3 regions of the Absiella sp. AM29-15 genome follow, and region 3 is predicted to be linked to each of the others. Evidence: predicted binding sites of a transcription regulator. Region 3 holds the regulator's gene; each other region holds the start of a gene.
What was found. The regulator HrcA, encoded in region 3, represses chaperone genes, less so after heat shock. The targets are predictions, from matches to a motif close to TTTTAGCACTNNNNNNNNNNNAGTGCTAAAA.
Positions count from the first base shown of each region.

Region 1: the regulator HrcA is predicted to act here: its motif matches at 1,625-1,655, upstream of DW761_RS11270 (GroES family chaperonin).
Region 2: the regulator HrcA is predicted to act here: its motif matches at 2,477-2,507, upstream of htpG (molecular chaperone HtpG).

Region 1 is NZ_QVFL01000010.1:54,835-59,133, reverse strand. It holds gene groL (chaperonin GroEL) at 1-1,323, opposite strand, end outside; gene DW761_RS11270 (GroES family chaperonin) at 1,343-1,603, opposite strand; gene DW761_RS11265 (GNAT family N-acetyltransferase) at 1,848-2,348, opposite strand; gene DW761_RS11260 (NifB/NifX family molybdenum-iron cluster-binding protein) at 2,408-2,794, opposite strand; gene DW761_RS11255 (hypothetical protein) at 2,808-3,725, opposite strand; gene thrS (threonine--tRNA ligase) at 3,722-4,299, opposite strand, start outside.
Region 2 is NZ_QVFL01000024.1:21,574-25,872, forward strand. It holds gene DW761_RS19220 (hypothetical protein) at 1-197, opposite strand, end outside; gene htpG (molecular chaperone HtpG) at 481-2,418, opposite strand; gene proB (glutamate 5-kinase) at 2,603-3,406, shown strand; gene DW761_RS19235 (glutamate-5-semialdehyde dehydrogenase) at 3,393-4,299, shown strand, end outside.
Region 3 is NZ_QVFL01000013.1:107,597-111,895, forward strand. It holds gene dnaK (molecular chaperone DnaK) at 1-1,667, opposite strand, end outside; gene grpE (nucleotide exchange factor GrpE) at 1,683-2,318, opposite strand; gene hrcA (heat-inducible transcriptional repressor HrcA) at 2,328-3,341, opposite strand; gene pgeF (peptidoglycan editing factor PgeF) at 3,650-4,299, shown strand, end outside.

The sequences.
Region 1 (4,299 bases), on a different contig from region 3:
CACTTTGATACCTTTTTGAACATCCACTGTTTCAGATTTCAATTCATCTTTTAATGCTTTATAAGCTTCCACAAGGGCTGCACCACCACCGATAACGATACCTTCAGCAACAGCAGCACGTGTTGCATTTAATGCATCTTCAATACGTAATTTCTTTTCTTTTAATTCAGATTCTGTTGTTGCGCCAACTTTGATGATTGCGACACCATCACTTAATTTACCAAGACGTTCTGCATAACGTTTCTTATCATATTCACTCTTGCAGTTTTCCATCTGTGCACTGATTTCATTGATACGTGCTTCGATTGCTGCTTTATCACCAGCACCACCAATCATAGTTGTATTATCTTTTGTGATAACTACTTTCTTCACAGTACCTAAATCTTCAATCTTCATTTCTTTTAAATCCATGCTTAAATCTTTAGAATAGAAGGTTGCATTTGTAAGTGTTGCGATATCTGCTAAGATATCCTTCTGGTTGTCACCAAAGCCTGGAGCTTTTGTAGCTACAACATTGAATGTACCACGTAATTTATTGACAACAAGAGTAGATACAACTTCATTTTCAATATCATCTGCGATGATCAATAATGGTTTGTTTGCCTGTAATACCTGTTCTAATAATGGCAGGATTTCCTGAACATTGCTGATTTTCTGATCAGTTACAAGGACAAATGCATTTTCAAGAACAGCTTCCATTTTTTCATGATCACTTACCATGTATGGAGAAACATATCCTTTGTCATACTGCATACCTTCACTGATTTCTAATTCTGTATCAAAACCATTAGATTCATCTACAGAGATTACACCGCTACGTCCAACCTTTTCCATTGCTTCTGCGATAATCTGACCGATTTCTTTGCTTCCACTAGAAATTGCCGCAACACTTGCGATATCATTACTTGTTTCTACTTTACGAGATTTATCAAGAATGTGTTTTGCCACTTCCTTGCTGGCATATTCAATACCTTCTCTCATTAGGACTGGATTTGCGCCTTTTTCAACCTGACGTAAACCGTTGCTGATCATGCTCTGGGCTAAAATAGTTGCAGTTGTTGTTCCATCACCTGCTGTATCATTGGTTTTGTTTGCTACTTCATAAACCAGTTTTGCACCCATATTTTCAAATTTATCTTCTAATTCAATTTCTTTTGCGATGCTGACACCATCATTGGTAATTAATGGAGAACCATATTCTTTTTCAAGTACGACATTACGTCCTTTAGGTCCTAATGTTACACGTACAGCATCAGCTAGTGTATTTACACCTTTTAACATTGCATCTCTTGCATCTTTTGAAAAACGAACTTCTTTTGCCATCTTTCCATTACCTCCTTGATTAAGCCATCACAGCTAAGATATCTTCATCTTCGATGATGATATATTCTACTTCATCTACTTTAACTTTTGTACCAGAATATTCTTTGTAAACAACGCGGTCATTTTCTTTGATATCCGCTTCACTGTCTGGTCCAACTGCTACTACGGTAGCAATGCTTGGCTGTGTCTTGTTTGGCTCAGTCAAGATAATTCCGCTTGCTGTTTTCTTTTCTACTTCTTCTTTCTTTAAAATGACGTTCTTGTGTAATGGTTTTAACATTTCAAAGTACCTCCTTCATCATTTTAGCACTCGCAGTTCATTACTGCTAACACCATATATTATACTCACTTTTAGCACTTATGCAATAGGATTGCTAAAATTTTTTGAAGAAATTTTAAAAGGATGGAAATAAACATAAAAATACGTTGTTAAGATATATTTACCTGTTGTTTCCTCAATATTTATAAAGAAATGAAACTAACATCTACAAGATATGAATATTATAAGTTACGCGTACAGCTTCTTAAATATGTATAAAATAGCGTTTTAATATTTCTTTTCCATCTTTTACTTCGTTTTCAAAAACTCCACCATTTGATATAATTGTATGAATGCTTGCCAAATTATCTTTCTTTGCCACAAGTAATACATCATGCATTGCAAACTGTCTGCATATTGCCAAAGCTTCCTTCAGCATCTTTTTGCCATAGCCTTTTCCTCTTTGATTTCTAGCGATACTATAACCGATATGTCCACCATATTGAAAAAGGTAGTCATTTAATTCTAAGCGGATATTGACCATTCCCAATAATTGATGCTCTTCCACAAATAAATATTGTCTGGCACATACCCTGCCTTTTGGTAGCGTCTGCTTTTGTTCATGACAATCGATCCATTTCTTCCAATCTTCATAATGCTCATAGTTTTGAAGATCACCACTTCCACAGATAACTGCTTCATCTAAATGCTCTAATCGATACTGCATGATAGCTTCTTTGTATTCTTCTTGTACATTTATTAGCATAGATTCTCCTCCTAATAAAAAAAGACAATCAGTGAAATAATCGCTGATTGTCTGCGTGATTAATGATGACATCCACCTTCACTGTGATCTCCACAGGTGTGTCCTTCTTCATGATGATGGTTACAGCTTCCACTTGGATCATCTTTCAATGTACCTGCTTTTAAGGCATCAATGATAACATCCACGTTTCCATTCGCTCCAGCAATCACCTGGATATTGTTTTGTGCCAAAGCATCTCTAGCACCCTGTCCAATACCTCCGCAGATCAGCGTATCTACATTTGCCTGCGCAAGTAAGGTGGCAAGAGCACCATGTCCACTTCCTCCACTTGATAATACTTCTTTGGATACGATTTCACCATTTTCCATATTCACTAATAAGAATGAAGGACACTTTCCAAAGTGCTGGAACACCATATTATTTTCCATTGTAATTGCATATCTCATTTTGTTCATCTCCCTATTTTGTATACATCTCATCTGTAAGTGTTAATTTAAACTGTTTCAAGAATGTTTCAATATCGGTTTTTACATCTGTTGCTTTTTTGATATGGATATTTTGACGTTCCCATGTTTTCACTGCGATTTCTGCATTTGGAATACCAAGTTTTTCAACTGTTGCGGCTTCTACCTGCGCTTTGATTTTATCACTGTCTTTAGGTGCTGTTTCATTTGCGAATTTTGCGGCTTCTTCGATATAGCTTGCGACTTTATCTTCACTGCCTTTTTTCACAAACAATGCTGCCTGTGGATATCCGCTGGATTCCAGATTGTTTTTTTCTTTGTATTCTTTCTGCAGATCTTTGATAATTTTTAACTCAATACCTTTTTCTTTTGCTTTCGCAATTGTAGCAGTCGCTGCAGGTTCTGCCATTAAGCCAACACTAGCTTTACCACTTAACAACTGTGCCTGTACATCATTCACGGAATTGAAGTATGTAGGTGTTGCTTTGATTGTGGATAAATCCATGCTTGCATTTAATACTTTCTGAGGTACTGCTTTTTCACCGAATACCGCGAATGTGCCTTCTTTATCTAAGGCATCATCACTTGTACCAACGATATACAGATTACCCCAAGTCACAACCTGGCTCAATGTATAATTGCTTTTCCCTTTATTCATCAAAGCTGCTCCCTGGTTGATTGGTGCTACAATGATATCATAGCTACCATCCTCCTTGGATAACTCTGCCGCAAGCGTGTCTGCACCATCTACTGTTTCCATGGTCACCTTGTCATTTCCATATAGGCCTAATAAAGAAAGACTTGGTGCTCCCATTGGTGTCAATACTTTGATTGGTTCTTCTTGCTTTGCTGTTGAGCATGCAGTAAGCGTTAAGGCTAATACTGCTGCCAGTGCTCCCTTGAATAATTTCATAAACGTTTCTCCTTCACTTCTGCACTCAACATAGTGATAAATTCATCAAGAGGCATTGTGATGGATTCTTTACTCATCGCTTTACGTATTGTTACACTTCGATTTTCGATTTCACCATCTCCAATGACCAACTGATAAGGTACCTTCTGCATCTGTGCTTCTCTTATACGATACCCCAATTTTTCATTTCTTGCATCTAATTTGCTTCTAAATCCTAAAGCATTCAGTTTTTCATTGATTTCTGATGCGAAATCTACATGTTTTTCATAGTGTACTGGTACGACCATAACCTGTGTTGGTGCTAACCAAGTTGGGAAGTGTCCTGCAAAGTGTTCAATCAGGATACCGATGAAACGCTCGATGGAACCAAAGATTACACGGTGTAACATAACAGGACGTGCCTTGCTGCCATCACTTTCTACATAAGATAAATCAAAACGTTCTGGTAAGTTCATATCCAACTGGATTGTTCCACACTGCCATTCTCTTCCTAAAGAGTCTTTGATATGGAAGTCTAGTTTAGGACCATAGAATGCACCATCGCCTGGATTGACTTTATATTCTTTACCTGCGT
Region 2 (4,299 bases), on a different contig from region 3:
TCATCTACAGAACAAACTTCTATACCATCTTTACAAATATATGCAATTAACTGATTCCATTCACTAACGGGAAACATGTCATCATTAATTTTCATCACAAATACGATATGCATCCGAAAGATTGCTGGAATACGTAAATCAGATAAACAATCTTCACCAGTATGTTTGAATATATATTCCAACAATTCCTCTCTCATATTCACATTCTCCTTTCTGTATAAAAATGTATACTATTTTATATATATCGTTTTTTTATAGAAAACGGCGTTTTTATACCTTATAAACCTAAATTTTATTGTAAACAGGACTATCTCATATTTTATACATTATGAAACAAAATGCTGCTGATTTCCATATTATGTATTTTAAAAGCCCTGATATCAGTATAATTTATATCCCCTATAAAAGTCAATTGAAAAGCGAAAAAAAGAAGTGACAGTAAACTTTTTCTGCCACTTCATTCAACATCATGCAAAACGATTATTTTGTTGCTCTTACCATGAATTCACAGATCTTTTTAGAGAATTCAGCTGGATTATCAATTGGGAATCCTTCAATCAATAATGCCTGATCAAATAACAGGTCTGCATATTCTTTTACTGCATCCTTATCTTCTGCATATACTTTCTGTAATGCTTCAAAGATTGGATGGTTTGGATTGATTTCCAGGATACGTGAAGCTTTCATACCATAAGGATTGCCTTCTGGCATAGCACTTAATACTTTTTCCATTTCAAATGACATACCTTCATCACTTGATAAGCATACTGGATCATCTACCAAACGTGTAGAAATCTTAACTTCTTTTACTTTTTCACCTAAAGCTGTTTTTAAGCCTTCCAGCATATCTTTGTTTTCTTCAGCTTTCTTTTCTAATTCTTTCTTTTCTTCTTCACTATCTAAGTCTAAATCACCCTGAGAAATATTTTTGAAGTTCTTTTCTTTGAATGTGCCTAAAATCTGTAAAACAAATTCATCAACATTATCTGTTAAGTACAGGATTTCATAGCCTTTGTCTTTAACCTTTTGAACAGCAGGCATCTGATCGATTTTTTCAATCTTTTCTCCACTCATAAAGTAGATGTTTTCCTGTCCTTCTTCCATACGTGCAACATATTCATCTAATGTAATCAGTTTTTGTTCCTTGCTGGAGTAGAACAATAATAAATCCTGTAACAATTCTTTATTTGCGCCAAAGCCATTGTATACACCGAATTTAATCTGTAGACCGAATGTATTCCAGAATTTTTCATATTCTTCACGATCATTCTTCAACATCAATAACAGTTCAGATTTGATTTTCTTTTCGATACGATTTGCGATTACTTTTAACTGACGATCATGCTGCAGCATTTCACGAGAAATATTCAGATTTAAATCCTGAGAATCTACCAGACCTTTCACAAAACGGAAGTGTTCTGGAATCAGTTCATCCGCATTATCCATGATGAATACGCCACGGCTGTATAACTGTAAACCTTTCTTGTAATCCTGTGAATAATAGTTCATAGGTGCTTTACCTGGGATAAATAACAAGGAAGTAAAGCTTACATTACCTTCTACAGAGAAGTGAATTGTCTTTTGAGGGTCTGTGAAGTCATTGAATTTACTCTTATAGAAATCGTTATATTCTTCTTTTGTGATTTCATTTTTACTTCTCTTCCATAATGGAATCATAGAGTTCAATGTTTTCAGTTCTTTTACTGTTTCATATTTCACATCTTCTGGTTTTTGTTCTTCGCCATCTTCTGGTTCTATACGTTTTTGTTCTTCTACCCACATCTCGATTGGATAACGGATGTAATCAGAGTATTTCTTAATCAAACGTTCAATTTCATACTGCGCTAAATATTCATCATAGTTTTCATCATCTGTGTTATCTTTTAGATATAAAGTAATGGTTGTTCCACAATCATCTTTGCTTGTTTCTTCAATTGTATATCCATCACTTGCATCACTGCTCCAGATATATGCTGTTTCTTCTCCATATTTTTTAGATACAACATCTACACGGTTTGCGACCATGAATGCGGAATAGAAACCAACACCAAACTGTCCGATGATATCTACTGCATCTTCTTTTTCATCTTTTTCTTCTAATTCCTGTTTAAATGCGAAAGAACCACTTTTTGCGATCGTACCAAGGTTTTCTTCTAATTCTTCCTTGTTCATACCAAGACCGTTATCACTAATACTTAAAGTACGGTTTTCTTTATCGATTTCCAGGTGGATCTTGAATGCATTCTGATCAACATCACTTAAATTCTCGCTTAGTGATTTATAGTATAATTTATCGATTGCATCACTTGCATTGGAAATCAGCTCACGTAAGAAGATTTCCTTATGTGTATAGATAGAATTGATCATTAAATCCAACAGACGTTTTGATTCAGCCTTAAACTGTTTTTTTCTTGCCATGTTCATTTACCTCCTGTTAGCACTCTTTTCATAAGTCTGCTAATAGTATAGGACTTTTTCTTAGCACTGTCAACACCCTAGTGCTAAATTTTATAGAAAACTTCGCCTTTTCCAATTTATCATTGCTCGTTCATAAAAACTCGTCTATAATATAAGAAACAATTTACAAAGGGGTTGTAAAAGAATGAAAGAAATGAAAGATATAAAACGAATTGTTGTCAAAGTAGGTTCTTCCACGATTACGAGAGAAAACGGATTAAATTTAAGAAAAATTGATCAGCTCGCTATGGTGTTAAGTGATATAAAAAATAAAGGAATTGATGTAGTACTTGTCAGTAGTGGTGCTGTCAGTGCAGGTGCCAGTAAATTAAAAATGAAAACCCGCCCTTCCCTTATGCGTGAAAAACAGGCAGCAGCAAGTGTTGGTCAATGTGAATTAATGTTTATCTATGATAAATTCTTCTCACAATATGGACAGACGATCTCACAGTTATTGATCACAAAAACGATAACTGCCAATGAAACACCACGTGTCAATGTAATCAACACAATGGAAACTCTGCTTCAGTATGGGGTAATTCCTATCGTAAATGAAAATGATTCTATTGCATTTGATGAAATTGCTTATGGTGATAATGATACTTTATCTGCGATTACAGCGTACTTAGTACATGCAGATCTGCTTGTGATTTTAAGTGATATTGATGGTTTATATGATAAAAACCCCAGTAAGTATGATGATGCAAAACTAATTCCCGTCGTAGATGGTATCAATTCGCATATACTTTCTATGGCAGAGGATGCTTCCAGCAATGTTGGAACGGGTGGAATGATTACCAAATTACATGCGGCACAATATGCAAGTGAGCATAACATTCCAATGATAATCGCCAATGGTAAACAGCCATCTATTTTATACGATATATTAGAAGACAATTATAAAGGAACATTATTTGATGTAAAGGAGGAGTCATATGGAACTCATTGAATTATGTAAGGCAGTAAAAACAGCAAGCAAGGATATCATGAAAGCATCTACTGCACAAAAGAATGCGGTATTAGAAAGTATTGCGCAAGAAATTGAACAGCATATGGATGAAATCATGGTTGCTAATCAAAAAGATGTGGATGAAGGTGAAAAACGTGGCATGAATAAAGGCCTGATTGATCGTATGCATTTAACAAAAGAACGTTTAGCACAGATTGTTGTCGGTGTTCGTCAGGTGAAAGCATTAAATGATCCTATTGGTGAAATCGAAGATATGAAAACCTCACCAAATGGTCTTCAAATAGGGAAAATGCGTGTTGCCTTAGGTGTTGTCGGCATGATTTATGAAGCCAGACCAAATGTTACGGTAGATGCTGCAGTTTTATGTTTAAAAGCTGGAAATGCTGTAATTTTAAGGGGTAGTAAAGATATTCTTCAATCTAATATCGTGTTGGTAAGACTCATGCGTCATGCTCTTGAGAAACAAAACATGAATCCTGATATCATCACATTATTAGAGGATACTTCAAGAGAAACCAGCAGTCAGCTGATGCGTATGAATGATTATTTAGATGTTTTGATTCCAAGAGGCGGTGCTTCTTTAATTAAGACCTGTGTAGAAAATGCCAGTGTACCTGTTTTAGAAACTGGGACAGGAAACTGTCATGTTTATGTAGACAAAGACGCAAAGCTTGAGGATGCCCTTTCCATCATAATTAATGCGAAAACAAGTCGTACCAGTGTATGTAATGCATGTGAAAGTGTCTTGTTCCATAAAGATATTCCTGATACTTTTATAAAGGAAGTCATTGATGCATTAAAAGTGCACAATGTTATCATTCACGCTGATCAGGATATATGCTTATTAGATGATACTTGTATATTGGCAAGTG
Region 3 (4,299 bases):
GTCTTAACAGCTTCCATATCGTTTTCATCTAATGATTTCTGTAAATCATCACGCAGTTTCTGAGTTTCTTCTTTCTGGTTAGCATCAATCTTATCACCATTGTCTGCTAACATAGAGTCGATCTGAGCGATAAATCCTTCAGCACGGTTACGTAAATCGATTTCTTCTTTACGTTTTTCATCTTCAGCTTTGTGTTCTTCAGCTTCACGAACCATACGATCGATTTCTTCATCACTTAAACCACTTGTATTCTGAATTGTGATAGACTGTTCTTTACCTGTTCCTTTATCTTTTGCAGATACGTGAACGATACCATTAACGTCAATATCAAATGTAACTTCAATCTGAGGCACACCACGACGTGCAGGAGCGATACCGTCTAATTTAAACATACCTAACTCTTTGTTGTCGTTTGCCATTGGTCTTTCACCCTGTAATACACGGATATCTACAGCAGGCTGGTTATCAGCAGCAGTTGAGAAAATCTGTGATTTACTTGTAGGGATTGTTGTGTTACGTGGAATTAATACAGTCATCACGCCACCCATTGTTTCAATACCTAAGCTTAATGGTGTAACGTCTAACAATAATACATCTTTTACATCACCAGCGATAACACCACCCTGGATTGCTGCACCCATAGCAACTACTTCATCAGGGTTTACAGAACGGTTTGGTTCTTTACCTAATGCATTCTTAACAGCTTCCTGTACAGCAGGGATACGAGTAGATCCACCTACTAACAATACCTGGTGAATATCGTTCTTTGTTAAACCAGCATCACGTAATGCGTTACGTACTGGTTCCATTGTACGTTCTACTAAGTGTTTTGTCATTTCATCAAATTTTGCACGTGTTAATGTTGCTTCAAAGTGAAGTGGTCCATCAGCTCCAGCAGAGATAAATGGTAAGGAAATCTGTGTCTGTACCATACCTGATAAATCTTTCTTAGCTTTTTCACCAGCTTCTTTTAAACGCTGCATAGCCATTGTATCTTTTCTTAAGTCTACGCCGTTTTCTTTTTTGAATGTATCTACCATCCAGTCAACAACAACGTTATCGAAGTCATCTCCACCTAAGTGAGTATCACCATTTGTAGATAATACTTCAAATGTTCCATCAGCAAGTTCCAGGATAGAAACATCAAATGTTCCACCACCTAAGTCATAAACCAATACTTTTTGTTCACTGTCTGTCTTATCAATACCATAAGCAAGTGCTGCTGCAGTTGGTTCGTTGATAATACGTTCTACTTCCAAACCAGCAATTTTACCAGCATCTTTTGTTGCCTGACGCTGTGCATCGTTGAAATATGCAGGAACTGTAATAACAGCCTTTTCAACTTTTTCACCTAAGTAATCTTCTGCATAACCTTTCAAATACTGAAGGATCATTGCACTTACTTCCTGTGGTGTATATTGTTTGCCTTCTAATTCTACTTTTTCATTTGTACCCATTAAACGTTTGATAGAACTTACTGTGTTTTTGTTTGTTACTACCTGACGTTTTGCAGCATCACCAACGATACGTTCTCCGTTTTTGTATGCTACGACTGATGGAGTTGTACGGTTACCTTCTGGGTTTGTAATAACCTTGCAGTCCCCACCATCCATGACAGCAACACAGCTGTTTGTTGTACCTAAGTCAATACCAATAATCTTACTCATAATCGTTTCCTCCTTTTATTCGCTTACTTTAACAAGCGTTGCACGCAATACGCGGTCTTTTAACATATATCCTTTTTGTAAAACTTCGATAACCATACCAGGTTCTACGCCTTCTTTGGCTTCCTGCATCAATGCCTGATGGAAGTTTGGATCAAATGGCTTATCTTTTGCCTCAATTTCCTTTACGCCTTCCATTTCCAGAATATGCACCAGCTGCTGGTAAATCATTTCAAATCCTTTTGCGTAATTTTTTACGTTAGGATCATCTACCTTGACATCCAGTGCACGCTCTAAGTTATCAATAACCGGTAGCACTTCTGTGGCAAATCCCTGAATACGGTATTTACGAACGTTGTCAGCTTCACTTTGCAGACGTTTCTTTAAGTTTTCAGCATCTGCATATGCTTTAAAGTAAGCATTCTTACTTGCCGCAAGTTCTTCCTTCAGTTTTGCATTCTCTTCTTCTAATTCCTCGATGCGCTTTTTCTTGCCGAATTTTGCGCCTTTTTTGTCTTCTTTTTTGTTTTCTGTTTCTTCCTGTTTTTCTTCAGGAGTAGTTTCTTCACTGACCGTTTCTTTCACGTCTTCTTTTACTTCTTCACACGTTTCTTCTGCGGTCGTTTCTTTTTCTTTTACATTTTCTTCCTGCATGTTGACCTCCTATTGATTTTCTTCCCGATACAAGTCTTCGATCACTTTGCTCATATATTCCATTAAAGCAACAACTCGGTTATATTGCATACGTGTTGGACCGACAATCATCAACTCACCCTGTTCTTCATTGTTCAGCTTGAACTTACTGCTGACAACTGCAACATCATCAATCTGAATCAGGTCATTATCTCCACCAATCTGGATAGCGACATTTCCATCATGATTGGCAATCTGACGAAATAGTGAGCTGTCCTCTAACATTTTCATCAGTTCTTTCAGCTTTTCGATATCCGCAAATTCCGGTTGATACAACATGTTGGATTGACCACTGCAATATACGTTATCACTCGCAAATTTCATAAAGGCATTTACGAATGCTTCAAATAGCACTTCATGTCGTGCAACATGACTTGCTAACAGCGGTTGGATTTCCTTCATCTTATTCACAACTTCACCAATTGGCGTACCACTTAACTTATCGTTCAACAAATCACAGCATGTCTTGATATCCTTGACACTGACATCTTCTCCAAAATGGAAAGTTTTATTCTCTGTATGTCCATGATCTGTAATAAAGATGGCCACAGCACTACGTTCATTTAAGGGAACTAGCTGGATATGCTGTAAAGTCTGATACTTGCTGTCCGGTCCTAATACCACCGATGTTAACGATGTCATCTGTGATAAAATATCACAGCTTTTCTTAACGATTTCATCCATGGAATAATGGCGTTCAGAGAACACAGCTTGCAGGGAATGTTTGACACCTTCATCAAGCTGTTTCTCCATCAGATGTTCAACATAGAAACGATACCCTTTACTGCTTGGGATTCGTCCACTGGAAGTATGTGTCTTTTCCAAAAGGCCCATTTCCTCTAAGGCAGCCATTTCGTTTCGAATAGTAGCACTTGAACAAGTGAAATCCAAAAGATCTAACAGACGCTTAGAACCAACTGGCTCTGCTGTTCTTGTGAACTCATCTACAATTGCTTTAAATATTGCAATCTGTCTTTCTGTCATCTCTGGTCCACTCCTTTCTAGCACTCCACTTCTATGTCTGCTAATAGTATATGACAATATTTTAGCACTGTCAACACTTTAGTGCTAAATTACCAATAAATTTTCCTGTTGTTTGAAAAAATGCCTGTTCTATCCAGTATTTTGTACTATATCACTCATAAAAATTATCAAAACCTTAACAAACGCCTTGCCTTTATCCTTTATAATGTATATGGTTTGCATAACCGCACAAAATTTCATATACTATAGATATCAAATATTCATCGTTTGACATAGTATAATATGATAAAGAAAAAGGAAGGTAATTTATGAAAAAAATAGACTGGAATGGTGACATTCATATTCTGGCTGGGACCACATTACGTGATCTTGAAGCTTTAGAAAATAATAATATGGCGTTGCATGTTGGTGGAAACTTAGATCATGTCATAGAAAATCGAAAACATCTGTGTGATGCTTTAGGCACAGATTTGCAACATTGTGTATTCGCAAAACAGACACACAGTGATCATATTCATTGTGTAACCTTTGATGATTTAGGCAAGGGTGCTTATGAACAGGCAAGTGCCATTGATGATTGTGATGCTTTATATACAAGAGAAAGCAATGTTTTACTTGGTGTATTTCATGCGGATTGTGTTCCTGTTTTGTTATATGATCCCATTCAAAATATCATAGCAGCGATTCATAGTGGCTGGCAGGGTACGGTAAAAGAAATCACACGTAAAACCATGGAGCATCTGATCACACAGGAGCATGTGGACCCATCGCATGTGATTGCCTATATTGGGCCTGCTATCGCTTATCGAAGCTTTGAAGTAGGTCGTGATGTTATTGATCAAATTTTATCTATGAGTTTTGATACATCCGGTTATATCACATATTTATCAGATGAAAAAGCCCTGGTGAACAATCGTGGATTAAATAAACAGATGCTGCTTGATGCCGGAGTACCAAT